DNA from 2 places in the Sporacetigenium mesophilum DSM 16796 genome. Region 2 is predicted to be linked to the other one. Evidence: riboswitches for the same ligand, from Rfam matches in the RefSeq annotation. Region 2 holds a riboswitch; the other holds the start of a gene.
The links. A riboswitch is a leader RNA that binds a small molecule or an ion and turns the genes downstream of it on or off. The one in region 2 is predicted to bind FMN.

Region 1 (7,771 bases), on a different contig from region 2:
ACTATTAAACATATAAATGGTGGTTCTAACTTTTTATCTTCTATGTAATTAGCACTTATATGTCCTTCTATATGATTAACTCCTACTAAGGGTTTACCTAGAGTATAAGCTAAAGCTTTTGCAGTAGATAATCCAACTAGTAATGCTCCCACTAACCCTGGTCCATATGTCACAGCTATATGGTCTATATCATTAAAACATACATTAGCCTTATCTAAGGATTCTTGTACTACCATATCTATATTTTCTATATGTTTTCTAGAAGCAACTTCAGGAACTACTCCTCCAAACTTTTTATGTAATTCAATTTGAGTAGATACTATATTCGACAATATTTCTCTACCATTTTTTAAAACTGCTGCTGAGGTTTCATCGCAGCTAGTTTCTATAGCCAAAGTTATTATATCTTTCATAAATACACTTCCTTTTTTATAAATGTTTCCACATTATAAGAGCATCTTCTTTATTGTCACTGTAGTACTCTTTTCTAACACCAGCTAACTTAAAACCATACTTTTTGTATAAATTTTGAGCTACAATATTGGATACTCTAACTTCTAAAGTCATAGCTTTTATTTTATTTTCCCGACATTCATCTATAAGAGATTTTACTATTTTATCCCCTATTTTTTGACCTCTATATTCTGGGCTTACAGCTACATTAGTTATATGCGCTTCATCTATTACAAACCAAGCTCCAACATAACCAACTACCTTGTCCTCTATCTGTGCAACTAAATACTTTGCTAACTTATTTTGTATTTCTTTTTTAAATGATTCTTTGCTCCATGGGTCTGGAAAACAAGATTTTTCTACGTTATATACTCCATCAATATCTTCAAGTTTCATATCTCTTATAATTAAGTTATTGTTCATTTTGCTGCATCCTCTTCATTTTTTCATCGTATTGGACTTCTGCTTGAGATTTTCTTATATACATTGGATTTATAGTATAACAATTATGGACATCTATTTTGTTATTATATTTATTAATAGCTAGTTGACATAAGCTACTTGCTCTAGATATATTATTTGAACTAGGTGCTATATTTATATTTTTTGCATTTTCAATTTTTTCTTTATATAAACTTATAGCTTCTCCTAATAATATTACTTCTTCAGGTCCATTTTTTGCATTTTCTATTAACTCATCTATAGAAATTACATTTATATCATCTTTAGATATAAGTTCATTATTTTCCCATGAATAACTGTTAGTATATACTTGATTTCTTTGGGCATCAATTATAGGGCATATAGTGTATTTAGAAAAGCTCATATTAAATGCTAACGATTCTAATGAGTTCACTCCAACAATTGGTATGTTTCTAACATGGGCTATAGCCTTTGCCGTTGACATCCCTATTCTAAGTCCTGTAAACGACCCTGGACCAATGCAAACTCCTATTAAATCTATTTCTTCTATTTTCATATCGCTTAAATTAAACATTTCTTCTATCATTATCATAAGCTTTTGAGAATGAGTTTTCTTAGTATTTATAGTATATTCTGCTATTAATTTTTCATTTTCCATTATTGCAATACTAGCAGCTTGTGAAGATGTATCTATTCCTAGTACTTTCATTATTTTAACAGCTCCTTAACAATGTCTTCATATTTATATCCTTTTGGATTTAAAGTCATTTCTCGTCCATTTTCTTTGTATTTAATATCTATATATAAATACTCATCTGGAAGTATATCCTCAATTAAATTTGCCCATTCTATTATACAAACTCCATCTGAATTTATGTACTCATCAAACCCTATATCGTACATTTCATCACTACTTCCTATTCTATATACATCAAAGTGATATAGTGGAATTCTTCCTTCATATTCATTTACTATTGTAAATGTAGGACTTGTTATATAATCACCTATCTCTAATCCCTTAGCTATATTTTGCGTTAATGTAGTTTTTCCAGCACCTAAATCTCCTACTAAACATATAACACTTTTTTTGCTTAATAACTTTCCTAATTTATATCCTATATCTTTTGTTTCTTCTTCATTTTTTAAATATATTTTAAACATTTAACCATCTCCATTATAAAGATTAACTATACTATTATATTATAACCAATTACTATAATAAAGCTTTACAAAATAAAAAAAGCGCTTTGAGCGCTTTTTTTATCCTTTTCTTAATATATATTCTACTTTTTTATATACAAGTACTACTATTATAGACATTAAAATTCCTTTTATTATATTAAACGGTGTTACCATCCACATTATATAAGTAGCTAAATCTACTACTTTAGGATTTAATGCACTTCCCATGCCTATTATAGCTTCAAGTGGCATAAAGTTTGTATAGAATGGTATTAATATAAAGTAATTAGCTATTGCTCCTACTGCAGTCATAAATATAGTACCTACTATAAGACCTATTATAGAACTTTTTAAGCTTTTACCTTTTCTGTATATAACCGATGTCACTAATACAAATGAACCACCGATTAAAAAGTTAGCTAATTCTCCAACTCCACCTGTTGTAGAATTTGTTAAAGCTTGTAATATATTTTTTATAAGTTCAATTGTTATTCCAGCAACAGGCCCTAATGCCATACCACCTAATATAGCAGGAACATCAGATATATCTATCTTTAAAAAATCTGGAAAGATTGCTGGTATTGGAAATTGTATAAACATAAGAACATAACATATTGCTGATAGTACAGCCACCTTTACTAAAGTTGGTGTTGAAAAGAATCTAGTTTGATGTTGATTTGTTGTGCTTTGCATTGTCAATTCCTCCTAATTTAAATTTTATTAGAAAATAAAATAAGTCCGAAGATAAATCTTCGGACTTTTGTTTGCAATCAATATAAACACATAATTATAAACATTATAATTATTAATAAAACTATAATTATAACAATAACCATGTATTTAATCCTCTTTCATCCAGACTTTACTGTCGGCCTTGGAATTTAACCAAGTCAGCTACATAGTAGCTCGCGGGCTATACCGCCGGTCGGGAATTACACCCTGCCCCGAAGATTATCTTTATTTACTTTTCTTCTTCTATGATTATATTCTATACTGAATAAGACTATTCGTCAATTAAAATTTTTTATATACTATTTTTCCGTCTATTAATGTATATTCTACGTAGCTTTGAACATCTAAAGGTTCATTATTCCATATAACTATATCAGCATCTTTTCCTACTTCTATAGATCCAACTCTGTCTTCTATTCCTAAAACTTTTGCAGGATTTATAGTTATAGATTCTATAGCCTTTTCTTTTTTCATACCATGCTTTATAGCAATAGCAGCACATACAGACAAATAGTGAACAGGTATAACTGGATGATCTGTCATTAAACATACATCAAGTCCTGCGTTAGATAATATTCCTGCAGTATCAAATGTTAAATTTCTTAATTCTATTTTTGATCTTTCAGATAAGCTTGGACCTACTACAACAGGGTATCCTTCTTCAACTAATTCATCTACTATAAGATGCCCTTCAGTACAATGGTCTAACGATAATCTTAGATTAAATTCCTTTGCTATCCTTATAGCCGTAAACATATCATCGGCTCTATGAGCATGGACTTTAAACGGTATTTCTCTTTTTATAACAGGTAATAGTGATTCCATTTTTATATCGTATTCTGGTTCTTCACACTCTTCATCTTCATCTTCTTCAAATGCAACCATGTCTTCTAAATAAATCTCTGCTTTTTTAAGAGTTTCTCTTAAAAGTGCAGCTATGGCCATTCTAGTTTGAGGCATTTTTTCATCTCTTCCATATACACTTTTTGGATTTTCACCAAAAGCTATTTTGGAAGCAACAGGGTTTTTTATAATCATTTTATCTATTCTCTTGCCATGAGTTTTTATAGCTATACATTGCCCCCCCATAACATTGGCACTTCCAGGAGTAGTACATACAGATGTTATTCCTCCAGATACAGCTTCTTCAAAAGTTCTATCCATAGGATTTATCCCATCTATAGGATTTAAATGTGGCGTTATTGGGTCTGTTTCTTCGTTTCCATCTGCACCTTCAAATCCCATACCATCTTCCCATAAACCTAAGTGTGTGTGTGCATCTATAAATCCAGGGTATATATCTTTTCCTGTAGCATCTATAACTTCAGCATCTAGTGGGGCTACTATATCTTTTCCAATTTCAACTATTTTGCCATTTTCTATAAGAATATCTCCATGTATAATCCCATTGGTCACTGTATTAATAATCCCATTTTTAATAAATAACATTTCAACCCTCCTGATTTAACTATGAATACTAATATTATAACATATATACATAATGTATTATCTTATATAGACTTCATAGATAAAGCTACTCTTTGTTTATTTAAATCTACAGATATTACTTTAACATCTACGATATCTCCTATAGATACTATATCCATAGGATTTTTTACAAATTTATCACTCATTTCTGATTTATGAACTAATCCATCATTTTTAATTCCTATATCTATAAATGCACCAAAATCTACAACATTCCTAACTGTTCCTTTAAGTATCATACCATTCATTATATCTTCTATTTTTAATACATCACTTCTAAATACTGGCTTCATACCTTCTTCTCTAGGATCTCTACCTGGTTTTTTTATTTCGTTTATAATATCCTTTAATGTAGGTATACCTACATTAAGTTCTTTGCTTAAGTTTTCTATCCCTACCTTATTAATTTCAGAATCTATATCTTTTATATTTTTATTTGATATATCATCTAATTTATATCCTAGTTTTTCTATTAATGTTTTGCATGTATCATAACTTTCTGGATGTACTCCTGTAGTATCTAGTGGATTTTTAGCATCCGATATTCTCATAAATCCTGCACATTGTAAAAATGCTGAAGGCCCTACCCTTTTAACCTTTTTTAATTGAGCCCTTGAAGTAAATACTCCATTTTCTTCTCTATAATCAACTATATTCTTAGCTATAGATTTAGTTATCCCTGCAACATATTGAAGAAGTGAATAAGACGCCGTATTTAAATCTACACCTACACTATTTACAGCATCTTCTACTACTCCAGATAAAACTTCCTCTAACCTTTTTTGGTTTACGTCATGTTGATATTGACCTACTCCTATACTCTTAGGATCTATTTTAACAAGTTCTGCTAATGGGTCTTGTAGTCTTCTACCTATTGATATGGCACCTCTCAAAGATACATTTATGTCTGGATGTTCTTCACTTGCAAGCTCTGATGCGGAATAAACTGAAGCGCCAGCTTCACTTACTATTATATATTTTACTTCACTATCAATTTCTTTTAACATGTCTGCAGCAAATATTTCAGACTCTCTTGAAGCTGTTCCATTTCCAATGGCTATAATATCTACTTTATATGTTTTTATTATATCGATAAGTTCATTTTTTGCTTTTTCTACATTATTTTGAGGTGCTGTAGGATATACAGTTGTAGTATGTAGTAGTTTCCCATTTTCATCAACCACAGCTATTTTACATCCAGTCCTAAAAGCTGGGTCAAATCCCATTACAACTTTATTTTTTATAGGAGGCTGTAATAATAAGTTTTTAACATTTTTACCAAATACACTAATAGCTCTTTCTTGAGCTATATCTGTTAAATAAGTTCTTATTTCTCTTTCAATAGATGGATATATAAGCCTTTTATATGAATCTTCTATAGCATTTTTTATAAATTCTTCACATTTTTTGTTTATATCTTTTATGTATCTTTTATTTATATTTTCTATTATTTTATCATTGTTAATTTCCATTTTAACTTTTATGTATTCTTCTTTTTCTCCTCTATTTATAGCAAGTATTCTATGAGGTGCCATAGTTTTTATATTTTCACTATAATCATAATACATATCGTAAACTGACTTTTCATCTTTAGAATTTTTAGTATTTATTACTCCCTCATTTAAGGCAAGATTTCTTATATACTTTCTAACATATGAATCTTCACCTATTATTTCAGCTATTATATCAGATGCACCTTTTATAGCATCTTCAAAAGTATTTACCTCTTTTTCAGGATTTATATATTTATTTGCTTCAGTATATATATCTATATTTTTGTTTAATACATCTAGAGCTAAAGTCTCTAGTCCTTTTTCTTTTGCAATAGTAGCTCTAGTTCTCTTTTTAGGTTTGAACGGTGCATATATATCCTCTATTTCTTGAAGTGTAGCCGCTTTTTCTACATTAGTTTGTATATCTTCATTTAATTTTCCCTGCTCTTTTATTAATCTAATTACATCTTCTTTTCTACTTTTTAGATTTCTTAGATATGTGAGTCTATCATATAATTGTCTTAAGACTACATCACTAAGTTCACCTGTTACTTCTTTTCTATATCTAGCTATAAAGGGTATTGTATTTCCTTCATCTATAAGTTGAATAGTGTTATCTACTTGGAAATCCTTTAAGTTAAATTCACTTTTTAATATATTATTTATATTCATAACTTCCTCCTATTACAAATTTAAAAATGGGACTTAAGAATACTCTCTTAAGCCCCATTTAAGCTATTTTTTACTCATCTTCAGATACTCATTAATAAATAAGTCTATATTTCCATCCACAACAGATTGAACACTACCTATTTCAGCATTAGTTCTATGGTCTTTTACTAAGGTATATGGTTGAAAAACATATGATCTTATTTGGCTTCCCCATGCTATTTGAGAATATTGACCTTGTAGGTCTTCTATTTTTTCTTTTTGCTCTATTTCTTTTATTTCTATAAGTTTTGCCATAAGCATCTTCATAGCTCTATCCTTGTTAATGTGTTGCGATCTTTCGCTTTGACATTGAACAATTACTCCAGTTGGTATATGTGTTATTCTAACTGCAGATTCAGTTTTATTTACATGCTGGCCACCTGCACCAGAAGCCTTATATGTGTCTATTTTTAAATCACTAGGATTTATATCTATATTTATACTGTCATCTAATTCTGGAATAACATCTACTGATGCAAAAGATGTATGTCTTTTCCCAGATGAATCAAAAGGAGATATTCTTACTAGCCTATGGACACCTTTTTCACTTTTTAAATATCCATAGGAGTTTAATCCTTCTACTAATATAGTTACGCTTTTTATCCCTGCTTCAGGATCTGCGATAATATCTAGTGTATTGACCTTATATCCTTTTGATTGTGACCATCTATCATACATTCTTAGAAGCATTTTTGCCCAATCTTGAGCATCAAGTCCTCCTGTTCCTGCATGTATAGATATTATGGCATTATTTCTGTCGTACTCTCCATTTAAAAGAGTTTTTATTTTAATATTACTTATTTTGTTCTCTAATTGTTCTATAGATTCAATTACTTCTTTTTCTAAAGATAAGTCGTTTTCTTCTTCTGATAGCTCCATAAGAACTATTATATCCTCTAGTGAATTTTGTAAATCTTTATATTCATCTAAGGTATCTTTTAACGACTTATTTTCTTGAAGTGTTTTTTGTGCCTTTTCATTATCGTTCCAAAAATTCTGATCGCTCATCTCATTTTCATAGGTTTCTATTTTTTCAGTTATAGTTTCTATGTCAAAGAGAAGCCCTCAATTCTTTTATACTGTCGTTCATAGTATCTATTTTTTGTCTATATTCTTGTATATTAAGCATACAATACCTCCAGATGCCTTATTTGCCACAACATTTTTTGTATTTTTTGCCACTTCCACAAGTACATAGCTCGTTTCTTCCTGATTCATCTTCTTTTGTTATAGTTTTATTAACTGGCTGATCTGATGCATTAGAAGATAGATGATCTACATCTATAACT
Region 2 (7,771 bases):
ATTAAAAGCATTAAAATTCCTATACCTATAGCAAATAAACCTGTATAGTATTTTTTCTTGTCATTAAAATTCATTATAATTCCTTCTTTCAACTATTTTACTTAAATAATTCTGGGTGAATAACCTTTGCAAGTTCTTCAAGACCTTCAGCAAGTCTTGGTCCTTGTCTGTCTAGTTTACTATTATCTACTTCAAATACTTTTCCTTCTTTAACAGCTCTTAGATCTTTATATCCATTTGTTTGAACAAATTCTGATTTTAATTTTGCTGGGTTTATTGGACATATTATTATATCAGGGTCGTTTTCAACAACACTTTCAAGACTATATTTCCAACCAGTAACGTCTTTTGCAATATTTAAACCACCAGATTTATCAATAGCTGCTGATATAAAAGTTTCGCCTGTCGCAGTATAATCTCCATACTGACCATAACTTACAACATAATAAATTTTTGGATTAGTTTTTGCATCTTTAACCTTAGTTTCTACTTCGGCAATTTTGTCCTTCATTCCTTTAATTACTTTAGTTGCATCTTCATTTTTATCTATAATTTGACCAACCTTCTTTATTGAAGTATAGGCGCCATCAAAGTCTTCTTGTTCAATTATTACAATAACATTTATACCTAATTGTGCTATTTTATCTATAATTTCTCTTTTAGTAAGTGAAGATGCTAAAACAACATCTGGTTTTAATTCAACTATTTTTTCTATATTTGGCTCTGTAATATCCCCAATTGATTCAACATTTTTTACATCAGTAGGATAGTCACAATAATCAGTTCTACCAACCAATCTATCTAATGAATCAAGTGCTGCAACTGTTTCTGTCATATTTGGAGATAATGATACTATTCTTTCAGGTTTTTTGTCTAAGGTAACCTTTCTGTCATATGCATCTGTAAATTCTAGTGGATATGTAGTGTTTGTAGTATTTTCAGTTTTTTCAGTATTAGTAGTAGTACTAGTACAGCCTGTTAATAATGATGAAACCATAAAAATACTTAAAAATAATAGTGCGACTTTCTTTGAAAAACTTTTCATTTCAAATTCCCCCTAATAAAATATTTTTTCTTCCCCCGTATATTGTAAAAAGGCAATAAAAAAAAGACTTGCTCGAAGTCTTAATTTGAATGTACCTAAAAAGGCATGTACATCCATCTCTCCCTCCGAAAGATTTAGTAGTGTATTAGGCAGGTCTCCTGGCTAACGGGTCATCCTTAACTCTCCTTCCCGAAAAAATCAGTGGATAATGAGTTTCGTCACCGTATACAGTAGCGGGGGCTGCAGCGGATTCTAACCGCTTTCCCTTTTAATTCCTTAAAGGAACACCTAACACAATATATTATATTGTACACATTTATTTTAGCTCAGTGATATATTAGTGTCAATGGAATATGGAAATATTTTGAAAATAATAAACATATTTTATTTATATAGAATAGTCATAGTACATGTCTGCATAACATTATATATTAATATATATTTATTATTATTAAATGGGGGAAGTACTATGAGATGTTTGCCGGGAATATTATTAGTTGTATTTAGTTTAATAGCATTAATTGTAGCCAATAGTCCATTTGGATATATTCATAATTATTTTTTTAATGAGATAAAAATATTTAATGACTTTAATGTTCATATGATTGTTAATGATTTTTTAATGGCAATATTTTTTTTAGGAGCGTCTTTAGAAATAAAAAAAGAAGTATTATATGGTAACTTATCAAGTTTTAAAAAAGCATCATTTCCTATAATAGCTGCTATTGGAGGGGTATTAGTACCAGCAATAATATTTATTATATTTAACAATAATACCATTTATATTGAAGGGGTAGGAATACCCATAGCAACTGACATAGCATTTGCTATAGGTATATTTATGATGTTAGAAAATAGATTAAATCATAGATTGAAAATATTTTTATTATCATTAGCAGTTGTAGATGATTTGATATCAATAATGGTTATAGGTGTTTTGTATCCGTCTAACATAGATATTAAGTATGTTTTAATTGCAGCTTTAACAACAGTTATTATATATATTATGAATAAAGTATTTAAAATAAAAAAGACATATATATATATGATTTTAGGATTATTTCTTTGGTATTTTGTACATAAAAGTGGAATACATTCAACTATTAGTGGAGTATTGTTAGGATTAGTTATGCCACTTAATCGCAACTTGGAACATAATATATCAAACTTATCAAGCTTTTTTATATTGCCATTATTTGCTTTATCGAATACAGCAATAAAATTAAACACAAATATCAACTTTGTTGAAGGCAGTACTTTAATTCAAGGAATTATTTTTGGATTAGTTATAGGAAAACCATTAGGTATAATGTTATTTACTTACATAGCGACAAAACTTCATATAACACAAAAACCTAAAAATGCGAGTTGGCTATCAATATTCAACGTAGCTGTACTTGCAAGTATAGGATTTACAATGTCTATTTTTGTATCTGAAATAGCTTTTAGTAATTCAAGTGAAATTACGGATATTGCTAAAATATCAATATTAATTTCCTTAGTTATATCAATAGGTTTATCCTATATAATTACAATTGTTGTAGATTCACTAAAAAGATCGCTTAGACTGAGTTATATAACAAAAAGGTGGTAAATGAAAAATAAGTCGAATTTTATAAAAATATATAATTGACAGTATCATTTTGTGATGTTATTATAAATTTAACAAAAGTAAATAAATCTTCAGGGCGGGGTGAAATTCCCCACCGGCGGTAAAGCCCGCGAGCCGAAAGGTTGACTTGGTGAGATTCCAAGGCCGACAGTAAAGTCTGGATGGAAGAAGATTAAAATATATGTACGAATATTATTATTCCAAAGTTTGGGATAATAGTATTAGTTGTTGTCTATTTGTGCATAATAAGCCCTGAGAATTTATTCTCAGGGCTTATTTTAGTTATAAGGAAATGATAATTTCCAACATATAAACTTGAGCAACGGACCTGTTTTTTAGGTCGTTGGCGACATGAGCAAAGCGAATTTTTTGATTTAAGAAAATGAATTGGAGGGGTTATATTGGATGTTAAGTATATGAAAAGAGCTTTAGAATTAGCACAAAAAGGAACCGGATATACAAGCCCCAATCCATTAGTAGGAGCAGTAATAGTAAAAAATGGAAAAATAATTGGTGAAGGATATCATGAAATTTACGGTGGTAACCATGCTGAGATAAATGCATTTAAAAATGCAACAGAAGACGTTAAAGGAGCTACTATGTACGTTACCCTTGAACCTTGTTCGCATTATGGAAAAACACCTCCATGTGCAAATGCAATAGTAGAAAAGGGAATAAAAAAGGTAGTAATAGGTTTAAAGGATCCAAATCCATTAGTTTCAGGAAAAGGTATACAAATTCTAAAAAATAATGGAATAGAAGTAGTTAGTGGCGTGTTAGAGGAAGAAGGAAGAAAATTTAACGAGATATTTTTAAAATATATAACCACAAAACTTCCATTTTGTATTATGAAAACAGCTATGACATTAGATGGAAAAATTGCAGCACATACTGGAGACTCTAAATGGATAACAGGAGAGCTTTCAAGAAAATATGTACATAAATTAAGACATAGGGTGTCAGGTATTATGGTAGGGATAGGAACTATTCTAAAGGATGATCCATTTTTAAATACAAGATTAGAAGATGGAAAAGGGAAAGATCCAATAAGGATAATTATAGATAGTAAACTTAGGATACCACTACAATCAAATGTCTTAAATCTTAAATCAGATGCAAAAACAATTATAGCAACTACCCAAAATGCTAATTGTGACAAAATAAAAGCTTTAGAAGAAAAGGGAGCAGAAGTAATTGTTACCCCTTCTAGTGATAAAGTTGATTTAGTATTTTTAATGAAAGCTCTTGGAGAAAGAAAAATAGACAGTATTCTTTTAGAAGGTGGAAGCGAGTTGAATTATTCTGCACTTAATGAAGGAATTGTAGATAAGGTAAATTCTTTTATTGCACCTAAGATAATAGGAGGAAGTAATTCAAAAACTCCAGTAGGTGGAATAGGAAAATCATATATGAAAAATGCTATAAATCTTAAGAATATAAATATTCATGCCTTTGGTAATGACATAATGATAGAAGGCTATATAAGAAAGGAGGAATAAGGTGTGTTCACAGGGTTAGTAGAAGAAATAGGAAAAATTGAATCTATTATTAAATCTGAGAAGTCAGCGAAAATAATAATCAAAGCTAATAAAGTACTTAAAAATGTAATGTTAGGAGATAGTATAGCTACTAATGGTGTTTGCCTTACAGTAACTTCATTTGATAGTAACAAGTTTAGTGTAGATGTTATGGCAGAAACTATGAGGAGAAGTAATCTAAAAAGTATTTCTCCTGGAGATGAAGTTAACCTAGAAAGAGCTTTGAGATTAGGTGATAGACTAGGTGGACATATAGTAAGTGGCCATATTGATGGCATGGGAATTATAAGAGGCTATGAAAGAGAAGACAATGCAATATGGGTTTCAATTTCTGCATCACCTGAAATTTTAAAATATATAGTTCAAAAAGGGTCTATTGCAATAGACGGTGTAAGCCTAACTGTTGCATATGTAGATGAATCAATATTTAAGGTTTCTATAATACCACATACAAAAGATATGACTACACTTCTTAGAAAAAAAGTTGGCGATGAAGTAAATTTAGAATGCGATATGATAGGCAAGTATATTGAGAAACTTTTAGGAGCTAAAGAACAAGCTCCAGTTAAAAAAGGTATTGATTTTGATTTTTTAAGTGCAAATGGATTCGTATAGAGGAGGGTAAAAAAATGAGTAAATTTAACACTATAGAAGAAGCAATTGAAGATATAAAGCTTGGGAAGATAGTAGTTGTAGTAGATGATGAAGATAGAGAAAATGAAGGTGACTTACTTATGGCTGCAGAGAAAGTTACACCTGAGGCTATTAACTTTATGGCTAAATATGGTAGAGGACTTATCTGTATGCCTATTATAGGAGAAAGATTAAAGGAATTAGATATCTACCCTATGGTAAGTAGAAATACAGATTCTCATCAAACAGCTTTTACAGTATCAATAGATGCTATAGAAACTACAACTGGGATTTCAGCTCATGAAAGATCAGATACAATAGCAAAGGTCTTAGGAAAAGATACGACACATGAAGATTTTAAAAGACCTGGACATGTATTTCCACTTGAAGCAAAAGCTGGTGGAGTACTAAAAAGAGCAGGACACACTGAAGCAGCTGTAGACCTTGCAAGAATGGCAGGACTTTATCCAGCAGGTGTTATATGTGAAATTATGAATGAAGATGGTACTATGGCTAGAGTTCCTGATTTAATGGATTATGTAAAAGAACATGATCTTAAACTTATTACTATTGCTGATTTAATATCTTATCGTAGAGAAAAAGAAGTATATGTAAAAAGAGTAACAAAAGCAGATATGCCTACAAAGTATGGTGACTTTGAAATCGTAGGATACGAAAATATCTTAAATGGAGAACATCATGTTGCTTTGGTAAAGGGAGATATTTCAAATGGTGAGCCTGTACTTATAAGAGTTCACTCAGAATGTCTTACAGGAGATGCATTTGGATCATTAAGATGTGACTGTGGAGAACAATTTGCAGCAGCAATGAAATCAATAGAAGAAGAAGGCAGAGGAATACTTCTTTATATGAGACAAGAAGGAAGAGGAATCGGCCTTATAAATAAACTTAAAGCTTATGAACTTCAAGATAAAGGAATGGATACAGTAGAAGCAAACTTAGCTCTAGGCTTCCCTGAAGATATGAGAGATTATGGAATTGGTGCCCAAATCCTTGTAGACCTTGGAGTAGAAAAAATAAAACTTATGACTAATAATCCAAAGAAAATAGCTGGACTTACTGGATATGGAATAGAAATTGTAGATAGAGTATCAATACAAATGAATCATAATGAAAGAAATGAGCAGTATTTAAGAACTAAGCAAGAAAAAATGGGTCATATATTAAAATTTAACGAAAACAATGGAGGGAAATAATATGAAAACTTTTGAAGGAAAATTAATATCTCAAGGAAAAAAATACGGAATTATAGTTGGTAGATTTAATGAGTTTATTGGTGGTAAGCTTTTATCAGGAGCAATAGATGGGTTAAAACGTCATGGAGTAGAAGACACTGAAATTGATATAGTATGGGCTCCAGGAGCTTTTGAAATCCCACTTGTTGCAAAGAAAATGGCTAAGTCTAAAAAATATGATGCAGTCATATGTCTTGGTGCGGTAATAAGAGGAGCTACACCTCACTTTGATTATGTATCTAGTGAAGTGACAAAAGGTGTTGCAAGTGTATCTTTAGAAACTGAAGTTCCTGTAGTGTTTGGTGTATTAACTACTGATACTATTGAACAAGCAATAGAAAGAGCTGGAACAAAAGCAGGTAACAAAGGATATGATGCAGCAGTTACAGCTATAGAAATGGCAAACTTGCTTAATGAATTTTAATAATTAATATAAAAGTATTTAGTATAAAAATAGACTACACATATAGGTAGTCTATTTTTATACTTTTCTATATTTCTTTAATGCTAATATATTTAATACTAAAATATCAGATTTTATATCTCCTAAATTGTATCCTTTTAAAGCTACATTTTTTAGAGCCTCTGCTCCATAAGTCATAGGGAATAATTTTGATAGAATTTCAACCCATTTTGGAGAGTTTGATATATCAAACACACCACTAAATAATATTTGAGGAACTATTATAGCTGGTATAAATTGAAATAATTGAAATTAATTTTTAGCAAATGATGACAACAAAGTTCAAAGTGCTAGTGAACCAAGGGCTAGTAATAAATTTACTATTAATAAAGTATATTTATAACTTTAATTTCCCTGGTAATATTATTAGAAAATTGGAATTTTTGTTTGAATTATGATAATATAATTACACAAGATATTTTATTATAACAGGGGGAGTATAATATGGATAAAGTATTTGACACAAAACTAGAGGGGTTAAAGATAAGATTTGCCAGGGAAGATGATGTTAATTTAATTCTTAACTTTATTAAAGAGTTGGCTGACTATGAAAAAATGTTAAATGATGTAGTTGCAACTGAGGAAGTACTTATGGATTCCCTATTTAAACGTAAGGCAGCAGAAGTTGTTATAGGTGAATATAACAATGAACCAGTTAGTTTTGCTTTGTTTTTCCATAACTTTTCAACGTTTTTAGGGAAGCCTGGATTATACTTAGAGGATTTATATGTAAAGCCGGAATTAAGGGGCAAGGGTATAGGAAAAACAATGTTATCTTTCTTAGCAAACTTAGCTTTAGAAAGAGATTGTGGAAGATTTGAGTGGTATTGTCTTGATTGGAATGAACCATCAATTAAGTTTTACAAAAATATAGGTGCTATACCACTAGATGAGTGGACTGTGTATAGAGTACATAATGAAGCGTTAAATAACTTAGCGAAAGTATAAGCAAGAGCCTACAGGCTCTTGTTTTTATTTGTCATATTTTGAAATAATATATATAAAACTGACATAAATGATGATATAATAATAATATTCAGAATATTGACAAAAAAATAATTATCTAGGAGGTCTTTTAAATGCTTATTAAATTTGTTCTAGGAATATTATTTGTTATATCTTCATGGTTTGGAATAAATTATGTTATAGACACTATAAAAAATAAACATGAATTACAAAAAAGTTCATTTACTAAGTCTATAGGTATTGGATTTATAACTGACT

Region 1: it holds a riboswitch for FMN, as region 2 does, so the genes downstream of both, BS62_RS09335 (ECF transporter S component) here and ribD (bifunctional diaminohydroxyphosphoribosylaminopyrimidine deaminase/5-amino-6-(5-phosphoribosylamino)uracil reductase RibD) in region 2, are expected to answer to the same signal.

What each region holds. Positions count from the first base shown of each region.
Region 1 is NZ_JCANUR010000010.1:28,685-36,455, reverse strand. It holds gene tsaD (tRNA (adenosine(37)-N6)-threonylcarbamoyltransferase complex transferase subunit TsaD) at 1-413, opposite strand, end outside; gene rimI (ribosomal protein S18-alanine N-acetyltransferase) at 430-876, opposite strand; gene tsaB (tRNA (adenosine(37)-N6)-threonylcarbamoyltransferase complex dimerization subunit type 1 TsaB) at 866-1,585, opposite strand; gene tsaE (tRNA (adenosine(37)-N6)-threonylcarbamoyltransferase complex ATPase subunit type 1 TsaE) at 1,585-2,037, opposite strand; gene BS62_RS09335 (ECF transporter S component) at 2,137-2,751, opposite strand; FMN riboswitch at 2,898-3,014, opposite strand; gene BS62_RS09330 (amidohydrolase) at 3,073-4,239, opposite strand; gene BS62_RS09325 (Tex family protein) at 4,302-6,443, opposite strand; one part of gene prfB (peptide chain release factor 2) at 6,507-7,535, opposite strand; one part of gene prfB (peptide chain release factor 2) at 7,537-7,611, opposite strand; gene secA (preprotein translocase subunit SecA) at 7,630-7,771, opposite strand, start outside.
Region 2 is NZ_JCANUR010000001.1:373,593-381,363, forward strand. It holds gene BS62_RS01845 (FecCD family ABC transporter permease) at 1-74, opposite strand, end outside; gene BS62_RS01850 (ABC transporter substrate-binding protein) at 98-1,045, opposite strand; cobalamin riboswitch at 1,177-1,352, opposite strand; gene nhaA (Na+/H+ antiporter NhaA) at 1,515-2,639, shown strand; FMN riboswitch at 2,721-2,834, shown strand; gene ribD (bifunctional diaminohydroxyphosphoribosylaminopyrimidine deaminase/5-amino-6-(5-phosphoribosylamino)uracil reductase RibD) at 3,059-4,156, shown strand; gene BS62_RS01865 (riboflavin synthase) at 4,160-4,810, shown strand; gene BS62_RS01870 (bifunctional 3,4-dihydroxy-2-butanone-4-phosphate synthase/GTP cyclohydrolase II) at 4,825-6,045, shown strand; gene ribH (6,7-dimethyl-8-ribityllumazine synthase) at 6,047-6,508, shown strand; partial or broken gene BS62_RS01880 (ABC transporter permease) at 6,566-6,784, opposite strand; gene BS62_RS01885 (GNAT family N-acetyltransferase) at 6,992-7,495, shown strand; gene BS62_RS01890 (sulfite exporter TauE/SafE family protein) at 7,627-7,771, shown strand, end outside.